DNA from 3 places in the Sporosarcina jeotgali genome. Region 2 is predicted to be linked to each of the others. Evidence: riboswitches for the same ligand, from Rfam matches in the RefSeq annotation. Region 2 holds a riboswitch; each other region holds the start of a gene.
What was found. Region 2 has a riboswitch for S-adenosylmethionine ahead of PGH26_RS00835 (O-acetylhomoserine aminocarboxypropyltransferase/cysteine synthase family protein). Riboswitches for the same ligand answer to the same signal wherever they lie in the genome.
Positions count from the first base shown of each region.

Region 1: linked by a shared signal. The riboswitch ahead of PGH26_RS12755 (cyclase family protein) and the one ahead of PGH26_RS00835 (O-acetylhomoserine aminocarboxypropyltransferase/cysteine synthase family protein) in region 2 are both predicted to bind S-adenosylmethionine.
Region 3: linked by a shared signal. The riboswitch ahead of PGH26_RS11135 (methionine ABC transporter ATP-binding protein) and the one ahead of PGH26_RS00835 (O-acetylhomoserine aminocarboxypropyltransferase/cysteine synthase family protein) in region 2 are both predicted to bind S-adenosylmethionine.

Region 1 covers NZ_CP116341.1:2,527,110-2,534,880, reverse strand. The annotation lists gene PGH26_RS12765 (NADPH-dependent FMN reductase) at 234-809, shown strand; gene PGH26_RS12760 (IS1182 family transposase) at 968-2,755, shown strand; gene PGH26_RS12755 (cyclase family protein) at 2,654-3,403, opposite strand; SAM riboswitch class I at 3,505-3,612, opposite strand; gene PGH26_RS12750 (nicotinate phosphoribosyltransferase) at 3,895-5,364, shown strand; gene nadE (NAD(+) synthase) at 5,377-6,204, shown strand; gene PGH26_RS12740 (AAA family ATPase) at 6,352-7,302, shown strand; gene PGH26_RS12735 (DUF58 domain-containing protein) at 7,299-7,771, shown strand, end outside.
Region 2 covers NZ_CP116341.1:152,992-160,762, forward strand. The annotation lists gene PGH26_RS00810 (ABC transporter substrate-binding protein) at 1-451, shown strand, start outside; gene PGH26_RS00815 (DMT family transporter) at 523-1,467, opposite strand; gene pepT (peptidase T) at 1,480-2,706, opposite strand; gene PGH26_RS00825 (DUF2187 family protein) at 2,836-3,057, opposite strand; gene PGH26_RS00830 (metal-sensitive transcriptional regulator) at 3,302-3,568, shown strand; SAM riboswitch class I at 4,092-4,207, shown strand; gene PGH26_RS00835 (O-acetylhomoserine aminocarboxypropyltransferase/cysteine synthase family protein) at 4,322-5,611, shown strand; gene PGH26_RS00840 (BCCT family transporter) at 5,661-7,157, opposite strand; gene PGH26_RS00845 (hypothetical protein) at 7,452-7,733, opposite strand.
Region 3 covers NZ_CP116341.1:2,238,350-2,246,120, forward strand. The annotation lists partial or broken gene PGH26_RS11120 (dicarboxylate/amino acid:cation symporter) at 1-210, opposite strand, end outside; gene PGH26_RS11125 (MetQ/NlpA family ABC transporter substrate-binding protein) at 307-1,149, opposite strand; gene PGH26_RS11130 (methionine ABC transporter permease) at 1,388-2,056, opposite strand; gene PGH26_RS11135 (methionine ABC transporter ATP-binding protein) at 2,053-3,075, opposite strand; SAM riboswitch class I at 3,196-3,301, opposite strand; gene PGH26_RS11140 (thioredoxin family protein) at 3,352-3,651, opposite strand; gene gcvH (glycine cleavage system protein GcvH) at 3,719-4,102, opposite strand; gene PGH26_RS11150 (arsenate reductase family protein) at 4,180-4,539, opposite strand; gene PGH26_RS11155 (acyl-CoA dehydrogenase FadE) at 4,620-6,407, opposite strand; gene PGH26_RS11160 (acetyl-CoA C-acetyltransferase) at 6,444-7,619, opposite strand; gene PGH26_RS11165 (3-hydroxyacyl-CoA dehydrogenase/enoyl-CoA hydratase family protein) at 7,650-7,771, opposite strand, start outside.

The sequences.
Region 1 (7,771 bases), 830 kb from region 2:
TATAAACCTTTCTATTACTTACCTGACTGGTTATTACGGGTATACATTTTTAAAACAGGGAACCATATGAATAAGTACTTATGTAAATAACAGATAAGGAATAGTGCGGGCAGGATAGAAGGAGGCAAGGTGAAATGGACATCACTATGAGCAAAATAATTAAGCAAACTGCATGAAAGTGATATCCTTATCTAAGTATAAGAAATAAAAGAACATAAAAGGAGTTCCTCAAGATGACAATACGAGTAAAAGCAATCATTGGAAGTACAAGTTCAACTTCCTACAATAGAAGATTAGTGAATTTCATGAAAAAACGTTATGCTGATCGATTGGACATTACATTAGTTTCAATCAATGATGTAGAAATGTTCTCCGTTGATCATGAAAGTGAACCGCCGGCAAATGTCCGTGCATTTAAAGAAAATGTAAAAGATTCGGATGCTGTATTATTCGCAGTTCCTGAATATAACTTCTCCATCCCAGGCGCTTTGAAGAATGCGTTGGACTGGTTATCACGCGGAGGAGAAGCAACGCTGCGTGATAAGCCTGCTTTCATTGTAGGATCGTCAATGGGCGTTTTCGGCAGTGTCCGTGCTCAAATTCATTTACGTGAAATTCTATCCAATCCCGGTCTTTCTCCATTGATTTTGCCAAACAATGAAGTGTACATTGGCTCTATTCATCAGAAACTGAGCGATGACGATGAACTAACTGACGCACCAACAGTTGCATTCTTGGATTCTGTTGTGAATAATTTCGTTGACTTCTATGAGCGCATGACGGAAATGCATGCAGCGAAAAAAGCATAAGGAAGCAAAAAGAGGCTGGGACAAAACTCAGTAAATTAAAAAAGAACGAATCCTAAGGAATTATCCTAGGGATTCGTTCTTTTGGTATTTTAGAAAGGAAAATAGGAAGACACTCTGTTAAAATAGATTCACCACAAACCATTTAAGGAGGTCTTCCTATGTTTAAAGAGTATAACATGAATCAACTAATTTTGCCGCTCGATATGGAAATGAAGCTACAGAAAGATGATATTGCCTACGCTGTGAATGAGCTCGTGGAGTCGATCCCCGGAGAAGCCTTCACAGGCTTTTTGCGTGAAACCGGCTGCCCTGCCTATCATCCGCGCATGATGATGAAGATTTTGCTCTGCGCTTACACCCAGTCCGTGTTTTCTGGCAGAAAGATTGAAGGGCTTTTGAAAGACAGTGTCCGGATGATGTGGCTGGCTCAGGGATATGAACCAACCTATCGTACGATCAATCGCTTCCGGGTCCACCCCGAAGTGAAAGAGCTTCTTCGCCAATGCTTTGTACAATTCCGCTGCCGACTCGTAGAAGAAAAGCAAATCGAAGAAGAAGCCATCTTCATAGACGGGACTAAACTCGAAGCCAATGCTAACAAGTACACCTTCGTCTGGCGTAAAGCCGTTGAAAGATACAGTGCGAGCCTGGTCGAAAAATCGAATCAGATGTATGAGGAGCTTTTGGAAAAGAACATCATACCGGAGATCGAACGAGAAAGTTCGGACGAGCTTACCACGAACGAACTGTCCAACATCCTCAACAAGCTGGAAGATACGGTACAGACCTACGATGAAAAAATTGAAGAAAGCGACGATACAGAAGTTCGAAAAGAGCTGCGGTCGCAACGCAAGGAACCAAAACAGTATCGAAAAAAGTTCCAGGATTTTTTACAACGCAAAGAGAAATACCGGATCGACATGGCGATTTTTGGAGACCGTAACAGCTATTCCAAGACGGATCATGACGCCACCTTCATGAGGATGAAGGAGGATCATATGAGTAATGGCCAGCTCAAGGCAGGCTACAATGTGCAAGTGGCAACCGAAGGACAGTATGCGCTTGCTTACGATATCTACCCAAACCCAACGGATACACGAACACTCATCCCGTTTCTTAATCTCATCGAGAAAGACTATTTCGAGCTGCCGGAGTACATAGTCGCAGATGCTGGTTATGGCAGTGAACAGAACTATGGAGATATCCTTGAAAACAGAAAGCGTACACCATTGATCACCTATAATCAGTATCGGAAGGAAAAGACAAAGAAATACAAAGAAGATCCGTTCAACACAATGAACTGGGCTTATGATGAGGAAGCGGATTCCTACACTTGTCCGAATGGCCGCAGGCTAGGATTTAGCCATTTTTCAAAACGAACCGACAAATACGGATTCACACGCGAATACAAAGCGTATGAATGCGACGATTGTTCCGATTGCCCATTGCGCTCCCTTTGTACGAAAGCGCAGGAAGGCAACAACCGGAAATTGTATATCAATGAAAAATGGGAAATGCATAAAACAATCATTCGAGCGAAGCTTTCAGAAGAGAAAACAGGTTCACTCTACGGTCAACGGAAAATCGACGTAGAACCAGTTTTTGGATTTCTGAAGGCGAATTTGGCGTTCACTCGTTTCTCTGTGCGGGGAAATGATAAGGTGAAAAATGAACTGGGCTTCGCATTCATGGCCGTGAATTTGAGGAAATACACGGCCATAAACAACATTCAGGCATCAGAAAACGGAAAGAATACGAGAAAAAAAGCGAGTGCTCACCAAAAATCGGTGAACACTCGCTTTTTTTGCTTCAATCTGACTGGTTGTGTCCCAGCCTCTTTTTTGTTAAGGAAGAATGGCGAAAGAGCGTACCGGAAATCCGGATGCCTTTTCAGGCTTTGGAACGACGTTGAAAATGACAGCGCCTTTTGCTGGAAGTTTGTCTAGATTCGTTAAAAGTTCCACTTGATACGTATCTTGTTCAAGTACATAGTACTCTCCATGGAGCGCACCGTTTTTTCTAAAGTCTGCCGCAGAATCGGTATCGAATGTCTCGTGGCCGACTGCCTTTACACCGCGTTCTTCAAAAAGGAACGTTAAGGCATCCAAGCCCCAGCCTGGAATTCGATTATTCCCCTCATCATCTTTGTTGCAAAAACGTTCTGCGTCGGGCCAGCGTTTACTCCAATCGGTCCGAAGTGCTACGAATGTATCCGATTCGATGGGTCCGTGTTCTTTTTCGAACGCCAGCAAGTCATCCTTTGAGCACGTAAAGTCATGGTCTGCTTCTGCTTCTTTGGATTTATCTACGACGACTAAAGGAAGCACAAGCTCTTTTAACTCCAGTTCCTCTAAAAAGCGTGTATCCCGCACGAAGTGAATAGGGGCATCGATATGCGTTCCGTACTGACCTGCAAAGCTGAATTGCTGTGCAAAGAAACCATAGTCATGGTTAAACAGTGTTTTGAACTCAGCGTCTTCAAACATGAAGAAGTGAGGAGAATCCGGTCCGAATGTATGAGTGAGGTCCACCCATTCTTTTGCCTTCAATGCAGTCAGTGCAGCCAGCAAATCTGTTTGTGTTTGTGTTGTCATCTCAATCCCGCCTTTTTGTGCCGAATTCCGGCTATTATATACAAAAAGAAGGCCCTCGATAAACCTTAAGAGGGCCTTCTATGCAATCCGCATGAAGTCAGCTCTCATCTTTAGAGATGCTTATGCACCTCCTGGAATTAGCACCTCGGCCATTAGGGCAGGTTGCTGAGACATCACAGGGCCAGTCCCTCCGTCTCTCTTGATAAGAAAGTATTGAATTATTTGTAAAGTGATTATTCTGATAGTATCACGCTTGAATGTTGATTGCAATAGTGCTCTGATGATTTCTTTCTCTGGGGAATTTGATATACTTGTCTATAGTTTGGAAATTCTTCAGAAGATGTTACCTGAGCTTTTATTTGCGCTTGCAAATGAAAGCGATTGCGGGTAGAAATGTGCAGTAAAATTTTTTGAGGGTAGAGTTGTTGGAAAAACGGGTAAAGCACAGTTATAAACGATCTACATAACCTATTTGGAAGAGGCGAATTAGTGTGAGCACAAACTATACGGATGATAGCTTGGCATTACATACAGATTTATATCAGATCAATATGATGGAAACGTACTGGGCGGAAGGCATTCATAACAAGAAGGCGATTTTCGAGCTGTATTTCAGAAAACTGCCATTCGGAAATGGGTATGCCATTTTTGCAGGACTTGAGCGCGTGCTGGATTATTTACGTGATCTGAAATTTACTGATAGCGATATCGCTTATTTAAAAAATGAATTGCATTATAAAGAGGACTTTCTTGAGTATTTGAAAGACGTTCGTTTTACTGGGGATCTCTATTCCATGAAAGAAGGAGAAGCGGTATTCGGAAACGAACCGATCATGCGGGTTGAAACGACGCTGGCTGAAGCACAGCTTATTGAAACAGCGCTCTTGAATATCGTTAATTACCAGACGTTAATTGCGACTAAGGCTTCTCGTATCAAGCAAGTGGTGAAAGATGAAATGGTCATGGAATTCGGAAGCCGCCGTGCGCACGAAATGGACGCGGCGGTTTGGGGGGCGCGTGCTGCGGTTATTGGCGGTGTGGAAGCGACTAGCAACGTCCGCGCGGGTAAATTATTCGGCATCCAAGCTAGCGGTACCCATGCTCACTCCCTGGTACAAGCCTATAAGAGCGAGTACAAAGCGTTTCACTCGTATGCAAAGCGGCATCGTGATTGTGTGTTCCTTGTAGATACGTACAACACGCTGAAAATCGGCGTTCCAACAGCTATTAAAGTGGCTAAAGAACTCGGCGACAAAATCAACTTCATAGGTATTCGCTTAGACAGCGGGGATATCGCGTTTTTATCGAAAGAAGCACGCCGTATGCTGGACGAAGCAGGATTCGAAGATGCGAAAATCGTGGTATCGAATGATTTGGATGAGTACACGATCCTTAACTTGAAAGCACAAGGGGCGCAAGTCGACATTTGGGGGATTGGCACAAAACTCATTACCGCATATGACCAGCCTGCGCTTGGTGCTGTTTACAAACTTGTTGCGATTGAAGGAGAGAATGGTGAAATGGTCGACACCATCAAAATTTCTTCCAATGCAGAGAAAGTGACGACACCGGGACGTAAGAAATTGTATCGGATTATTGATAAAGAAAATGGGAAAGCTGAAGGAGACTACATCACTATGTATGATGAAGATCCGAATGCCGAAAAGCGCATTAAAATGTTCCATCCCGTCCATACGTTTATCTCAAAGTTTGTAACGAATTTTGAAGCTAGGAACCTTCATGAAAAAGTGGTTGATCACGGACAAGTCATCTATGACGTCCCGCCAACTTTAGAAATCCGGCAGTATGCAAAAGATAACTTGGATCTGTTATGGGATGAATACAAACGCTCACTTAACCCTGAAGAATATCCAGTCGATTTGAGTCAGAAATGCTGGGACAATAAGATGAAAAACATTCAAGAAGTCCAGGAAATGGTAAGTGACTTCATCCACGAATAGGAGGGACCGGAAATGAATGAATTACAACAGCAAATTATTCATGAGTTGCACGTGCTGCCAAAGATTGATCCGCAAAAAGAGGTTCGGGTTTCTGTAGATTTTCTAAAAGCGTATTTAAAGAAAAATACGTTTTTAGAAGGCTATGTTCTTGGGATTTCAGGAGGTCAGGATTCAACGTTAGCTGGAAAGCTCGCGCAGATGGCAGTTGATGAATTGAATGAAGAACTCTCGACTGACCGCTATAAGTTTGTTGCAGTCCGATTGCCATACGGTACGCAATTCGATGAGGAAGATTGCCAAGACGCTCTGCGTTTTATAAAGCCTTCTGCTACGTATACAGTGAATATTAAAGAAGCAGTAGATGCCAGCCGACGTGCATTGGACGCAGCCGGCATTTCCTTATCCGATTTTGAAAAAGGGAATGAAAAAGCGAGAGAACGCATGAAAGTACAGTTTTCAATGGCGGCGTTCCATCATTGCGCAGTAATCGGTACGGATCATGCAGCAGAAGCCATTACAGGATTCTTTACAAAGTTTGGCGACGGGGCTGCCGATGTTACACCGCTGTCCCGTTTGAACAAACGCCAAGGGAAGGAGATGCTTCGCGAGCTTGGATGTCCGGAACATTTGTATAACAAAGTCCCGACTGCCGATTTAGAAGAAGATAAGCCTGCGTTGCCGGATGAGATAGCGCTTGGCGTCACTTACGAACAGATCGATGACTATCTGGAAGGAAAGTCAATACCGGACGCGACCCGTCAAACGATCGAACGTCATTACCTCCGTTCCGAGCACAAGCGGCATCTTCCAATTACTGTATTCGATGATTTTTGGAAATGATTGTAGAAACCTCTCTTTTCTTGAGAGGTTTTTTTGTTGCCGGTTAATTCTGTTTGTTTTGTAAATTTGTTTGTCGGACTGTAGGAATTCCGGTATGATGGAAAGAACTGTAGAGTCATCCAGCAAATGAGCATGGGGGGAATTAGGATGTCATATAAAGAGAAAATCGATGCGATCCTAGCGCGCATCGAACAAACAATTGTAGGAAAACGGGAAATCAGCGAACTTAGTCTGACAGCACTGCTGGCAGGTGGACACGTACTTCTCGAAGATGTACCGGGTGTAGGGAAAACGGTGATGGTGAAATCCTTGGCGGCTTCCATTGGCGCTGAGTTCAAGCGAATTCAATTTACACCGGATTTGCTGCCTTCAGATGTGCTCGGAGTTTCGATTTACAATCCGCAGCAGATGGAATTTGAATTCAGACCGGGGCCGATTGTCGGCAATATTATTTTGGCGGATGAAATTAATCGGACGTCTCCAAAAACCCAAGCAGCATTACTGGAAGGGATGGAGGAATCCTCCATCACGATTGATGGAAAGACCTTGCAGCTTCCTCAGCCGTTTTTCGTGATGGCAACACAAAATCCGATTGAATATGAAGGAACGTATCCTCTTCCTGAAGCTCAAATGGATCGGTTTTTATTCAAATTGAAAATGGGATACCCAACAAGGGATGAAGAAATTGAAGTCCTCTCGCGTTCAGAATCTCAAATCCCTCCTGAGCTCACTGCACCGGCTATTGCGTTGGAGGATTTGCTTGGGCTGCAAGTCGCTGCGTCCAATGTCATTGTAGATGCAACGGTTAAATCGTATATAGTGGATTGCGCGACGGCTACACGGAATCACGCGTCCGTATACCTTGGTGTCAGTCCTCGAGGATCGCTCGGTCTTATGAAGGCATGCCAGGCATATGCACTCATCAGCGGGCGTAATTATGCAACGCCAGACGATGTGCAGTATTTACTCCCATATGCGTTTAGTCACCGGATCATTCTGCATCCTGATGCTGAATATAGTGGCCATTCCATAGACGATGTATTGATCGACGTCTTAGCGAAAGTCCGTGTTCCGTTTGTAAGGGCGAACTCTGTATGACACGAAGACGTGCAACACTTACCATTCAAACGCTCTTTGTTTTGCTCGTAATAGGCGGAGCATATTCGTTTGCAATGTTTCAAGGCGGCATGGTTAGCTGGACGATTTTTTACTTCATCGTGCCTTTTTCTTTGTATGCGCTTTCCATTGTATTTTACCCTTTAAATAAGACCTCTGTGAAAAGAGAGATCCAACAACCTCTGCTTGGTATTGGCGAGTCAACAATCGTGAAGATTCGTGTGGAGCGTACAAATCGCTATCCATTGCTGTACCTCTCCGTTAAAGAACCAGTGAATGATGGGTTTGCTTCCGTTACACAAGGAGGAACTTCCCGGTTGTTTGTCATGGGGTTTCGAAAAGAAGCTGTTTTTCAATATGAACTAAAAGGCAATCAAAGAGGAGAGCATAACTTTCCTCCTGTACAAATTGAGATTGCAGACTTTTTAGGGTGGGTGAAAAAGAGTGAAAC
Region 2 (7,771 bases):
CGAGCCGCTGATCGCACAGGGAATAGACAAAGGATTCCATGTGCGTTTCGGAGATGCAACGGACTATGCTCCAGAATCACAAATCGCGATGGTACTCGCATCACCCCAATTCATGGAGGACGAAGAATTATCCATTCGCTTCATGGCGGCCTACTTACAAGGGGTTCGGGACTACAACGATGCATTCTTTGAAGAGGTAGATGAGGATGCAATCATCGACATCATGGTGAAGCATACAGCGCTGAAAGATGCGGAGTTATGGGATAAAGTCTTTGTAACGGGGCTGGATCCGGACGGAAAGATGTTCGTGGATGACATTCAAAAACAATATGACATGTATAAAGCAAACGGTGCGATTATTGGGGACATCGATTTCGACAAAGCGATTGACAGCAGTCTTGCAGAAGAAGCCGTTGAATTACTCGGGGAATATGAAGCTGCTAAGAAGTAATGAAACAGACTGTCCGAAACGTCAGGTTGTCTGACGTTCGGGCAGTATTTTTATGGAGTTAGTCGCAATTGTCATTTGGCGGCAACAGCAGTTTGCCAGCTATGCAGTAACATGCCGATAATAATAACAGCGATACCGGCTAAAGACAGAGGACCTGGAAGCATCAGGTTAAGGAGCAGCATTTCACCGGCCATAGCAAATATAAGCTCTAGGGACTGTGTCGCTTCCACTGCAGCAAGTCGTCCCTGATCATGTTGGACAAGATCCGTTGCCATGAAGAACAAAGTCGTGGCAATGACACCGGAACTCACCCCGACTACAAATGACTGACCAAGCTGACTGAGAGAAGGAAGCCCGGCAGTAATCCATGCATAGATTGCAAGCGCAAACCAGACAGGAACTGTCATCAAAGTCATGGCAAGTACCCGTTGAAACGTATCCAGTGATCCGCCTAACAGTTCCATCATCTTGCGGTTGCCGAGCGGGTAGGCGAAGGCCGCAACAAGAACAGGCAATGTCCCAAACGCGAGGGCTTTTCCTGTCACTGACTGCGCATGAGGGATTTGGATAAAGACCACCCCTGCAAGAATGACAAGTGAAATGATAAGTGATGGCAGGGGAATCCGCTGTCTAACCCGCTGTTGGCCGTTCGCTGTTTCTATGGTGATGAAAAACAGTGGAGCCAGTAACACTCCTGCTACAATCGTCAGCTGCCAAGTTCCAGCCAGCAGCCAGCCGGGGGCATATGCTGCTGAAAAAGTTAACGGACCATAAAATAGCACAAAGGCAACAAAGCTCCATGCAAAAAAGGGCCACGGTTTGGCCGTCATTTCACGCTTGACCGCCCCGAGACCCTTTCGTGCACCAACAATTGCAAAAAGAAACGGAACCATGAAGAAATAGCGGAGTGATGCACTCCACATCCAACTGCCCCCCGATAGTTCCATCGAGCGGTTGAGCACAAATGTAACCGCGAAAAAGACAGCGGCAAGTACGCCCAGCCAGATTCCTTTCATGGTAACGCCTCCTTATGCACGGGATTCGTAAAGTTTTACAGCTTCAATAATGACTTGAGCCGCTTTTTCCATTGTCTCTGCAGATACAAATTCGTAGCGTCCGTGGAAGTTTTCTCCCCCGGCAAATATATTAGGCGTTGGAATACCCATATAAGAAAGTTGTGATCCGTCAGTTCCGCCCCGAATCGGTTCAATAATGGATGAAATCTCTAAATTGTTGAATGCTTCGGAAATGATATCCACGATTTCCATATGAGGCTTGATTTTCTCACCCATATTGAAGTACTGATTTTGCAATTCAAGCTCAACCGCTTCCTCGCCGTAATCAGATTGCATTTGTGAAACGGTATCGAAAAACAATTTCTTGCGTGCCTCATAGGAGTCCTTGTCGAAATCACGAATAATATATTCCAGCACTGTCTTCTCAACTGAACCGTGGATGTCCATTAAGTGAATGAATCCTTCACGTCCCTCTGTTAACTCAGGAATTTCTAAAGCAGGCATGGCCGCTTGAAATTCTTGTGCACGTAAAATGGAGTTCACCATTTTCCCTTTTGCAGTGCCTGGATGAACGTTTGTTCCTTTGAATGTAACGCGTGCACCGGCTGCATTGAAGCTCTCATATTGCAATTCGCCAAGCGGACCGCCGTCCATCGTATAAGCAAAGTCGACACCAAATGCTTCTACATCGAATTTGTGCGGGCCGCGTCCAATTTCCTCATCCGGTGTGAAAGCCACGCGTAATTTACCGTGCTTCACTTCAGGATGCTGTTGGAAATAAGCCATCGCCGTCATGATTTCTGCAATACCAGCTTTATCATCTGCGCCAAGCAGCGTTGTTCCATCCGTTGTAATCAACGTCTGACCGATATAATTTTGGAGTTCCGGGAAACGGCTGACAGAGAGAGTTGTGTTCTCATTCAACACTAGATCACTGCCTTCATAGTTATCATGACGCTGCGGATTCACATTCTTACCTGTGAAATCAGGTGATGTATCCACGTGCGCTAAGAAGCCGATTACAGGGATCTCTTTGTCTGTATTCGCAGGAAGTGTAGCAAACAAGTAGCCGTTCTCATCGAGCGTAATGTCTTCCATGCCTAGTGTTGTAAGCTCTTCCTTCAATAGATGCAGCAAATCCCACTGGTTAGCAGTCGACGGTGTTGTCGAACTCTTTTCATCAGATTCAGTGTCAATCTTTGCATAGCGAATGAATCGTTCTAATAGCTGTTCTTTCATAATATCTAAAAAGTCCCCTTTCAAATCTATGTAGTAATAAGCGGCTGCATGTGTTTTTGAGAATGAACAGACGACAAAACCGACAGAACTAGTGCGATCTGCCGGAGGTTGAAGTCGGTGCGCTGTAGATTATTCGACTGTGTAATTTTTATGAGCGACAACGGTTAGTGTGGAAGCGGCGCCAATCAGATCAGCGTCTTCTTCTGAAATTTCTACAATAACGGAGTTCTCTAAGATCTTGTGGATTGCCCCTACAACGAAAACATCATTACGTGTGAACGAAATCTTTTCGCCAATTTTACGCGCTGCGATAAAATCAGAGACAGGATGTTCCTTACGCGGAAAAGCCAAACGAATCCCTCCTCTAGTCTGTTTCGATCTCTTTAGAATTGTGAAGACCCATGGCCATTCAGAAAAACAGACAGTGTGTCGTGCGGTTGGCCCGATGGTTTGGAACAATAAAATTTGTAATACTGCTATAAGTATAGCATAATTCGAACAATTTCGCGCTTTTCATGTCGAAGGAAGTGGATTTGATTGACGATATACCAGAAGGGGTATAACATGTACATAATGTTGAGAGGAGGCCAGATCCATGGAATACGATGCAAAAGTGGTGAATCGACTAAAAAGAATTGAAGGTCAAATTCGCGGAGTCCTGCGGATGATTGAAGCTGGTGATGAATGCAAAGACGTCATAACACAGTTATCTGCGTCTCGCTCTGGAATCGATCGGACTATAGGGTTAATTGTAAGCACGAACCTGATTGCTTGTATGGAAAACGAAGAGTTGTCGGATAACCCGCAATCGAAAGAGGCACTTGTTAAAGAAGCTGTCGACTTACTAGTAAAGAGCCGCTAACTGCGTGCTCTTTTTTTGTGGGATTAAACATTAAAGTCTTCTAACGGTTCTCTCATCAAGTCCTAATAAACATCACAGTTCTGGAAGAGTATGCATCAATTGCTTCTGTCATCGACCCAGCAAGCTTCACTGCACGTGTTACTGAAGACAACGTGAATAACCCCACAATCTTGCTAACGGACGCGAGCAGTTCAAAAGCATCTACGTAAAACGCACAAACATGCTCAAAATCATCAACCTAAAAGGCGGCCAAATTTTCTACGGCACAGCTTAATAATTAATTCTTACCCGCAAACCAAAGTCTGCCCAGATTTTGGTTTGCGGTTTTTTTGTCCCTTTTCTGTGCAGTTGTTTGTCCTGCGAGAATCCGTTGACTGAAGGTGCAGGCGGCGGCTCCGGCGGAAATCGAACCCCGTTTAATTAGTAAACACGAAACTATCAAACAATTTTGATTTAACTGTTGACTTTCTATTTTCAAGCACGTATACTCAGTTCCAAGATGGAAAACTGAATAAGTCACAAACTCTTATCAAGAGCGGCGGAGGGACTAGGCCCTGCGATGCCCGGCAACCGGCAAGCATACCAGCTTGCAAAGGTGCTACTTCCTACAGATCTATTGTTAGATCTGAAAGATAAGGGGAAGTGCCAGCAATGGCAGATCCTCTTCTATCGGTAGAAGGGGGTTTTTTTAGTTTCCCCATCACCCGTCCGGTGTGCGCAGTTCCATCAAACTAATTTCCGGAGGTTATGTATATGACAAATTTTCAACCCGAAACCCTGTTACTGCACGGTGGTCAAGAACCAGATCCAACGACTGGGTCACGAGCTCTTCCTATCCATAGAACTACATCATTCGTATTTCGTGATACGGACCATGCCAAGAATCTTTTCGCACTGCAAGAGGCTGGCAACATCTACACACGTATCACGAACCCGACAGTCGCTGTGTTTGAAGAACGCATCGCGTTACTTGAAGGGGGAACAGCAGCCGTTGCACTCTCATCAGGCATGGCGGCAATCGCATTCTCCATCTTGAACATTGCAGAAGCCGGTGACGAAATTATTGCAGCGTCCAACCTATATGGCGGTACGTACAATTTGTTCGCTGTAACGTTGCCGAAGTACGGGATTACTGTTAAATTTGTCGACTCAACTGATCCGGAAAACTTCCGCAGTGCGATTACGGAAAAGACCAAAGGGATCTTCGCTGAAACAATTGGCAACCCGAGCCTGCAAGTGCTCGATATCGAAACGATTGCATCGATCGCGCACGAAAATGGCGTTCCGCTTTTAATCGACAATACATTTGCCTCCCCATACGGATGCAACCCGATTGAATTTGGTGCTGACGTTGTTATCCATTCTGCAACAAAGTGGATTGGCGGTCACGGAACGACAATCGGCGGAGTGGCAGTAGACGCAGGGAAGTTTGATTGGACACAAGGAAGATTCCCAGGCTTCACAGAGCCGGACGAATCATATCATGGATTGCGTTACGGCATCGACACGGCAGGCGCTGCATTCGCGACAAAGCTCCGTGTTCAAGGACTGCGTGATTTCGGCCCGTGTCTCGATCCGGACAGTGCGTTCAACTTCCTGCAAGGCTTGGAGACGCTTCATCTGCGAATCCAGCGTCATGGGGAAAATGCTCAAAAGGTTGCGCAGTTCCTGAAAGAACATCCATCGGTTGACTGGGTTACCTACACGGGTCTCGACGATCATCCAACAGCAGATCTTGCTAAGAAATACATTAAAAATGGGGCAGGTTCTATTATTGTCTTCGGAATTAAAGGCGGACGTGACGCAGGACGCCGTGTAATCGATAACGTAGCCGTCTGGTCCCACGTAGCGAACGTCGGGGATGCAAAGTCGTTAATTATCCATCCGGCTTCTACGACGCATCAGCAGCTGTCTGGAGAGGACTTGAAAAATTCAGGGGTAACAGAGGAACTCATTCGTCTCTCGGTCGGTCTTGAATCAGCAGAGGATATTATTGCAGATTTGAAACAAGCGATTGAAAAAGCAGTACCCGTTACTGCGTAATTAACACAAAAACACCGGAATCCTCATATGGATTCCGGTGTTTTACTAGTTAATGTTTCGGACGTTTACTATGCTTCACGTCTTTTTGCAGCTCCTTAAAGAGCGCAGTGACCATAAACAGTATGATGAACGAAAACGGCAGTGCTGCGATAATAATCGTGTTCTGCAGCGCGGAAAGACCTCCGACAGATAGCAAAATAATTGCAATACCTGATTGGATGAGCCCCCAAATCATTTTGACACTGTTAGGCGGGGTCAGCGAGCCGTATGTCGACTGCATTCCAAGAACAAAGGTCGCTGAATCCGCTGAAGTGATGAAAAACGACGTAATGAGCAGAATTGCAAATGCTGATGTTAACGTAGACCATGGCAGCTGACTAAACAGTTGGAAAACAACGATCTCCGTGTTAGCAGAAGCTAAATCAGCAGCACCTGATTTCTGAATTTCAATCGCAGTTGTTCCGAACGCGGAGAACCAGATGAAACTAAGAATACTCGGTGCGAGCAATACCCCTACCATGAATTCACGGATGGTACGCCCTTTTGACACACGTGCGATGAACATACTGACGAATGGTGCCCAAGAGATCCACCAAGCCCAATAGAAGATTGTCCACGTGTCGAGCCATTCCCGATTCCCGGCATTCAGTGGAGCGGTACTTAAACTCAAGTCGATAAAGTCAGACACATAGCCTCCGACTGAATCTGTAAAGATGTTCATGATGAGCAAAGTAGGTCCTAAGATGAGCATGAATCCAAGTAATGCCAGTGCTAATACTAGGTTCGTATTTGATAGGTACCGAATTCCTTTGCTAAGTCCAGACCATGCAGACATGATGAACAGGACAGTAACAACAGAAATGATAATAAATTGGGACCGTATGCCGATTTCAAACCCGAACAAATAGTTCAGGCCGGCATTAATTTGAACAGCGCCAAAGCCGAGAGACGTGGCCACGCCGAATGACGTTGCAAAGACAGCGAGGACATCGATGATAGTTCCCCAGGGCCCTTTCATTTTGTCGCCAAAAATCGGCTTCAGTGTTGCTGAAATTAATCCTGGTTCCCCTTTGCGGAATTGGAAATACGCTAAGCATAGCGCTACGATTCCGTATAAAGCCCAAATGTGGATTCCATAATGAAGAAAAGTTTGACGCATGGATTCTCTGAAAGCCGCATTGGTTCCAGGCTCTGCAGTTGCAGGGTTTACCGCGAAATGTGAAAGTGGTTCAGCAGCGCCATAAAAGACGAGCCCGATCCCCATTCCAGCTGAAAACAGCATTGCAATCCAGGTGATTGTGGAGAATTGTGGACGATCCGTGTCTTTCCCTAATCGGATTTTTCCGTAGGGACTGAAGATTAAGTAGATACTGACGCCAACTAATAGCGTCATTAATAACATGTAGTACCAACCGAATGCAGTGGACACGAAGTTTTTCACGATGCCGGTCCCAGCCTCAAAACGCTCTGGATCAATGACACCGTAGCCAACGGCCAAGACGATTAGACCAATCGTTATATAAAAGACATTTGATATTTTTCTCATGGTTCCCCCTTAGTGACGATAGTTTTCACAAGCAGTTTACCACTATACTATTGATTATGAAGAAGTGCAACCGTATAGCCAGCGCGCCCGAGGGGAGTTCTAAGCTTATGGATTGTTTGTATTATTTACAGTATTCAATGAAGGTAAACCCAAAAGAGAGCTTTCCGTGAAATAAAGTTCAGGCATTGTCACAAAGCTGCGGGGAAATGCTCATAAACAAGTGCAGTTGTAGCCGATTCGTTGTGTCAGCACGTGGAGTCTGGTGAAAACAAGCGGAGCGCTTCCAATTAGTTCCTAAATGGGTGCGAGTTGTGTCCCGTGGCTGATTAATTCTCCTGTGTGGCCGATTGTTTGCTGGATGTGGCCGATTGTCTGCGCCATGTGGCTGATTCTTCTGGCTATGTGTCCGATTCTCTTCGGGATCTGTCCGATTCCCAGCGTCAGCAAGTGGAGTCTGGTGGAATTAGGCGGAGTGCTTCCAATTAATCCCTTAATGGATGCGAGTTGTGTCCCGTGGCTGATTAATTCTCCTGTGTGGCCGATTGTTTGCTGGATGTGGCCGATTGTCTGCGCCATGTGGCTGATTCTTCTGGCTATGTGTCCGATTCTCTTCG
Region 3 (7,771 bases), 1.1 Mb from region 2:
AACTACAAAGTTAAGGAATCCCCCAAAGATCATGTTAAATGTTGCGAAGAAGCGCGTGAAGCCTTTTGCAAACCCTTCACCAATCATAGGTGTTAAATAACCAAGCCCCACTGCAAGGGCGATCGCTATAACAATACGCCAAATCAGTCCTATTTTAAATTTCAATTTCCAAACTCCTTTCGTGCGTTGAATTAGTAAAACTCTTTCCATCATACATGAAAACGCTTTAAAAAAGTATGAACCTTTATGAACATTTTCCATAAAAAAAACCTCTCATTTTGAAAAAAAAATGAGAGGTTTCTTCTATTATTTAGTGACAGGTACAACGGACCCTTTCCACTTATCGAGGATGAAGTCTTGGATTTCTTTCGAAGTCAGGACTTCACCAAGTGCTTTAATCGCTGGTTTGTCTTCATCACCTGTATTAACTGCGATAATGTTTACGTACGGAGAGTCTGATTCTTCAAGTGCGATTGAATCTTCCATCGGATTGATGCCTGCGTCAATTGCATAGTTTGAGTTGATGAGAACTGCATCGCCTTCTTCACTATCATACATTTGCGGAAGAAGTGCTGCTTCGTAGTTCGCATCGAATTGAATGTTTTTAGGGTTATCCACAATGTCTTTCACTTCAGCTTTAGTTTTATCCACACCGTCTTTTAGCTTGATAAGACCTTCTGCTTCAAGCATTGCAAGAACACGGCCATGGTCTGCGACTGAGTTACTGATTAGGATTGTAGCGCCTTCAGGAAGTTCGTCCAGCGATTTGTATTTCTTAGAATAGACACCGATAGGCTCGATATGAATGCTGCCTGCGTTTGTGAAGTCATATCCGTGGTCTGCAATTTGTGTTTCCATGTAAGGGATGTGCTGGAAGTAGTTCGCGTCCAGGTCTCCGGAGTCCAGGTCTTGGTTCGGAAGTACGTAGTCCTGATACGGTTCGATTTCTAAGTCATAGCCTTTTTCTTTCAACAATGGCTTTGCTTCTTCTAGGATTTCTGCGTGTGGAACGTTTGAAGCACCGACTTTGATGACTTTCGAGTCTTCATCAGAACCGCCTGCGCTTCCGTTTTTGTCGTCTTTGGCTCCGCATGCTGCAAGTGCTAATACAAGTACCGCTAGTAAAATTCCAGTTAAAAACTTTTTCATCCATTCCACTTCCCTTTTCTGATTTTTTAGTGACTTTGTTGCTAATACATGATCCGTTGATTGAAGTGTAAGGCGGCGACTCCTGCGGAATCAGCGAAGACCGAAGACCCCGCAGGAAGCGCAGCGACCGAGGAGGCTGAGTTCGAGCCCGCGGAAAGCGTCCGCCTGCAACGTAAATCAACACCGTCCATAACCAAAGTCATTATATAGTAGACAGGCACGCCTGTTTTTCCCTGGATTATCGTTTGTCTAATCTTTTGACGGCGAAGTCTCCTGCGAATTGCAGGATGAAGACGACGACTAGGATTAAGACGGTTGAAACGAGAGTAACGTCTTCACGGCTTCGCTGGAATCCGTCTAGAAAAGCGAGTGTTCCAAGTCCTCCGGCACCGATAATTCCTGCCATTGCTGTGTAGCCTACCAGTGCAATCGCAGTAACTGTGATCCCTGAGATTAAAGCGGGCATCGATTCTGGCAATAATACTTTGAAGATGATGGTTGAGGTTTTTGCTCCCATTGAGCGTGCTGCCTCCAGTACACCTTTATCGATTTCAGTCAGCGCAATCAAGACCATTCTTCCGTAAAATGGTGCGGCTCCTATAATCAATGCCGGCATTGCTGCTTCCGGTCCGCGAATTGTGCCGAGCAGGAATTTCGTGAAAGGAATAAGCAGGATGATCAAAATGATAAATGGAATCGACCGGAAGATATTAACGATCGAGCCAGTCAGCAAATTCACGAGTTTGTTAGCCCATATATGACCAGGTGCAGTTAGGAACAATAGAATTCCAAGTGCGAGTCCGATAATGAATGTGAATACGGTGGAGACTGCGGTCATATAAAGGGTTTCTACAGTTGCATCCCACATTTTTGCCCAGTCGACGTTCGGGAAATAGGTTTCAATCATTTCTCAAACACCTCCGTTTGAACACCTTGTTCATGTAAGTATTGAATCGCATTTGTAATGGCTTCGGGGTCCCCTGTCAGTTGTAAAATCAGCGTCCCGTATGCACCGCCGCGAGTTTGCGAGATGTTCCCTTGAAGAATGCTGACATCCACTGGATACTCTCTTATTAAACTAGCGAGGACAGGCTGCTCAGTGCGTTCTCCGACAAATGCTAGTTTGACGAGGGTGCCGTCCGGATAATCCTGATGCATGAGTGACATCACTTTCTTCGCATCTTCCGGTTCCGTCACTTGTGAAACAAATCGTTTGGTAATCGGTTCTTTAGGTGACTGGAAGAGCTGCAGTACGTCTCCTGTTTCTACAACGCGTCCCGCTTCCATTACTGCGACCTCATGACAGATTTTCCGGATGACGTGCATTTCGTGCGTGATGAGGACAATTGTTAATCCGAGACGTTCGTTAATGCTTGTCAGCAAGTCTAGTATTGCGTCCGTCGTTTCTGGATCAAGTGCTGACGTGGCTTCATCACATAAGAGTACTTCTGGGTCGTTTGCAAGTGCCCGGGCAATCCCGACACGCTGTTTCTGGCCGCCTGATAATTGCGATGGATAAGCATTTTCACGTCCTGCTAATCCTACAAGCTCTATCAGTTCAGATGCTTTTTTCTCTCGCTCTGCTTTGTTAACACCTGCTATTTCTAACGGAAAAATGATGTTTTCTTTAACGGTGCGAGACCAAAGTAAATTGAAATGCTGGAAGATCATACTGATTTTTTGCCGGGCTTGGCGGAGTTCTTTTCCGCCGATGGATGAGATCTTACGTCCATTGACTTCGACCGATCCGTCTGTTGGCTGTTCCAGTCCGTTCAGCAAGCGGATCAATGTACTTTTCCCGGCACCGCTGTATCCGATAATGCCGTATATCTTTCCTTCTTCAATTGTAAGGTTAACTCCGTCAACTGCAGTAATTGCAGTGCTTGAGGTCCCAAATCGTTTGTTGACATTTGCTAATTGAATCATTCGACACCCACCTCACTGCTTTTCATTCTGTCCATGATTGTTTGCAATTAAAAAATAAAAACGCCTTCCTGCAGATTCACAGAAAGGCGTACGCATTAAAATTCATGGCGTTCATCCGATCTCTCATCTTTCAAAGCAAATGCTTTGTGTGACTTGGCACCATTTCAAGTTTATTGACGGTTGCCGGGCTTCGCAGGGTACTCCCCTCCACCTCTCTGTATAAGAGTCAGTTATTCAATTGGTTGCTATTAGTTATACCATAGCGATTTAGGAGTGTCAACTAAGCTTTTCGAGAATATTTTGAACCGATTGAAAGGCATAGACTTTCTCAAGTGACTTTCCTTTACGCTTAATGAGCAAGCACGGGACACTTTCAATCTGGTATTCTGCTGCAAGTTCTTCAACATAGTTCAAATTGGCTTTTCCAATCGGAACATCAGGCTTCAATTCTGTTACGACATTCAATATTTTGCTGGCCACTGCACACGTTCCGCATAGCGGTGTATACAAATAGAATGCCGTAAGCTCTTCTCGATCAGCGAGTTCTTTCCACTCACTATATGTCCATTCATTCATACCTATCACCTTCACTCTATTTCAAAAGAAAATATAAAAGACGCCGGATCAGCGGCGTCTTGAGGTTTTATTCTCCGACAGTCATTTTGTCGTAGTCTTCAGGAGTCATAAGCTCTTCGAGTTCAGCCGGCTTCGTTGCTTCCACAACGACCATCCAAGCACCCTCGTAAGGAGATTCGTTGACTAGCTCGGGGCTGTCCTCTAAATCTTCGTTTACTTCAACGACTTTACCGCTGATTGGTGCATATAGTTCTGAAACTGTTTTTACAGATTCAACACTGCCGAATGGCTCGTCTGATTTTAATTCGTCGCCAACTGATGGCAATTCAACGAACACGATATCACCAAGCTCAGATTGTGCAAAGTGTGTAATACCAATTCGGTATTTACCGTCTTCTTCTTTAACCCATTCGTGCTCTTCAGAATACTTCAAACCTTGTGGTGTGCTCATTCTTTACCCCTCCAACAGTTAATTGTTATGTCTAATTCTATTTTGCCACAGGTACCTTTGAAAGACAAGAAATGAAGTTAAGCCTTCCACGTTTCTGCGAAAGTCTCTTCGTTGAAGCCTACTGTGGTCGTTTTACCATCTGTCACCAGAGGACGCTTAATGAGCATACCGTCAGATGCCAGCAATTTAATTTGTTCATCCTCACTCATAGTCGCAAGTTTGTCTTTCAATCCAAGTTCACGATATTTCATGCCGCTCGTATTGAAGAACTTCTTCAACGGCAACTGTGAACTTGTGATGATTTCTTTCAATGCTTGTTCGCTCGGCGGCTGTTCAGCGATGTTCGATGCTTCGTATGGAATCTCATTTTCTTTCAGCCACTTTTCAGCCTTTTTACATGTTGTACATTTTGGATAGCCATAATAGTGCAGTCCCAATACAGTCACCCCCATTGGTTCCATTTTACCACAAAAACATCCAGACTACTTAAATTGCAGTCTGGATGGGAATATACGTATTAAACTACATATTTAGCAGCATCGATAAGCTTGACGGATGCTTCACGCTTCTTCGCAATTACGTTGTAAGGGTTCGAACGAGTCAACTTGCGCAATGCGGAGATCATCATGCGCTGGTTATCTCCGTCCACTGCTGCGTATAGTGTTTCTTTTGCATCACGTTCGATTGCAGCGAATGCTTCTTGACAGAAAATCTCGGTGTACAAGATTTTTTGCTGTTCTTTTTCCGCACCGTTTTTCGCGACTGCTTTTTCAGTACGCAGGAGCGCAGATTCCATTGCAAAGATGTTGTTCGCAATATCCGCAATGTTTACAAGGACTTCTTGTTCTTCTTCTAGCTTCGTACCGTAACGCTGTGCAGCTAATCCAGCAGCCAGCAGACCGATTTTCTTCGCATTTTTCACTAGAACTTTTTCTTGTTCAAGCGGTGCATCGCCGATTTCTTCCGGCATCATCATAAGAAGCTCTTCTTGAAGTGCTTGAGCTTGTTGCAGCAATGGCAACTCGCCTTTCAATGCTTTCTTCATGAATGTTCCCGGAACGATCATGCGGTTGATTTCGTTTGTTCCTTCGAAGATTCGGTTGATACGTGAATCGCGGTATGCGCGCTCCACTTCGTATTCAGCCATGAAACCATATCCGCCGTGTAATTGAACCGCTTCGTCAACGATATAATCGAGTGTCTCAGAACCGACAACTTTGTTGATAGAACATTCAATTGCATACTCAGCAATTGCTGCTGCAATCGCTTTTCCGTCTTTTTGCTGTTCAGCAGTCATCTGGCTTTGACGCTGCTCGAAATAACCAACTGTACGGTAAATCAAGCTTTCCGTCGCATATAGCTGGGACGCCATTGTTGCAATCTTTTCTTTCGTCAAGTTGAACGATGAAATCGGCGTATTGAATTGCTTACGCTCATTTGAATACGAAATCGCAAGTTCAAGCGCACGCTTCGATCCGCCAACTGTACCGACTCCAAGCTTGTAGCGGCCAATGTTCAAAATGTTGAAAGCGATGATGTGGCCGCGGCCGACTTCACCAAGCAAGTTCTCAACAGGCACTTCAGCGTCAGACAAGATCAATGTACGTGTAGATGAAGACTTGATACCCATCTTTTTCTCTTCCGCTCCAACAGAAACGCCAGGGAATTCGCGTTCTACGATGAATGCAGAGAACTTATCACCGTCGATTTTCGCATAGACAACGAATACATCCGCAAATCCAGCGTTCGTGATCCACTGCTTTTCACCATTCAATACGTAGTGAGTACCCGCTGCGTTCAACTTCGCAGTCGTTTTAGCTCCAAGAGCATCTGATCCTGAACCTGGCTCAGTTAACGCGTATGCAGAAATTTTGTCTCCTGCTACAGAGTTCGGCAAGTATTTCTTCTTTTGCTCTTCATTACCGAACAATACGATTGGAAGCGTACCGATTCCAACGTGTGCACCGTGAGTGATTGAGAATCCGCCTGCTACTGCAAGTTTTTCTGAGATTAATGCAGATGAGATTTTATCCAATCCCAGGCCGTCATATTCTTCAGGAACATCTGCGCCTAGAAGGCCCAGATCCCCGGCAGATTTAAGAAGTTTTACGGAATGCTCAAATTCATGATTTTCCAACTTATCCACAACTGGAAGCACTTCGTTTTTCACGTAGTCTTCCGCAGTTTTCGCGATCATCTTCTGCTCGTCAGAAAAGTCTTCAGGAGTGAATACGCGATCCGGTGTAATGTCTTCAGTTAAAAACGCTCCGCCTTTAATTAGCTCATTTGTCGTAGTCTCAGTCATTTCTAGTTCCTCCTCTATTTTACGTTCCTAGTTTGCTTATAATAATTCAAACACGCCAGCTGCGCCCATTCCGCCGCCGATACACATCGTAACGACACCGAATTGCTTGCCTTGACGCTTCAGTTCACTCATCATACGCACCGTCAAAATCGTACCTGTAGCACCAAGCGGGTGACCGAGTGCAATTGCACCGCCATTCACATTCACTTTGCTTGTGTCCAGCTTCAATTCACGGATGACTTGAAGCGATTGGGATGCGAATGCTTCGTTCAATTCCCATACGTCAATATCTTCAATCGATAGTCCAGCGATTTTCAGGGCCTTAGGAATCGCAGCGATCGGTCCGATTCCCATAATTTCAGGTGGTACGCCTGCTACTGCAAACGAACGGAACTTCGCGATTGGCGTAAGCCCTTCCGCCACAGCTTTTTCGCGATCCATGACCAGTACAGATGCTGCTCCGTCAGACGTTTGTGAAGCATTACCGGCAGTAACGGTTCCTGTTACGGAGAATGCAGGACGCAGTTTCGCCAGGATTTCAGTAGTCGTACCGCGACGCACGCCTTCATCCATCGAAAACGTCTCTTTTTTCTCTGCGAATTTCCCATTGCTGTCGACATATCCTTTTGTAAATTCGACTGGGACAATTTCGTCATCGAACTTTCCAGCGTCAATCGCCGCTGCTGCACGACGATGGGATTCAACCGCAAACGCATCTTGGTCGTCACGGCTGATTCCATATTTTACGGCAACTTGCTCGGCAGTATGCCCCATTCCCATGTAATATTCAGGTGCTTCTTCAGCAAGCTTTGCATTCGGGCGAACGGTATTGCCCATCATTGGAACCATACTCATAGATTCTGCACCGCCTGCTAGGATGGCTTCAGAGTGTCCGAGCATGATCCGCTCAGCTGCATACGCAATGGACTGGAGTCCTGATGAACAAAACCGGTTAATCGTAATCGCTGGTGTCGTGTCTGGCAATCCCGCCAGTGCACCGATGTTACGCGCCATATTCATGCCTTGTTCTGCTTCTGGCATTGCGCAGCCGATGATCAGGTCTTCAATCGGACCGTCATAACCTCCTGCGCGTTTTAGTGTTTCTTTTATAGTAAGAGCTCCTAGATCATCTGGTCGGACTGTCGCAAGCGATCCTCTGCCTGCCTTGCCGACCGGTGTGCGGGAACCCGCTACGATTACTGCTTCACGCATTGTATTTCCTCCTCTAAAAGTTCTGATTCATCAGTTACGCAATGGTTTGCCTTTGACAAGCATGTGCTGCATACGTGCTTGTGACTTCGGCTCTGCTACAAGGCTCAAGAACGCTTCCCGCTCTAAGTCCAGCAAGTACTGCTCATCGACTA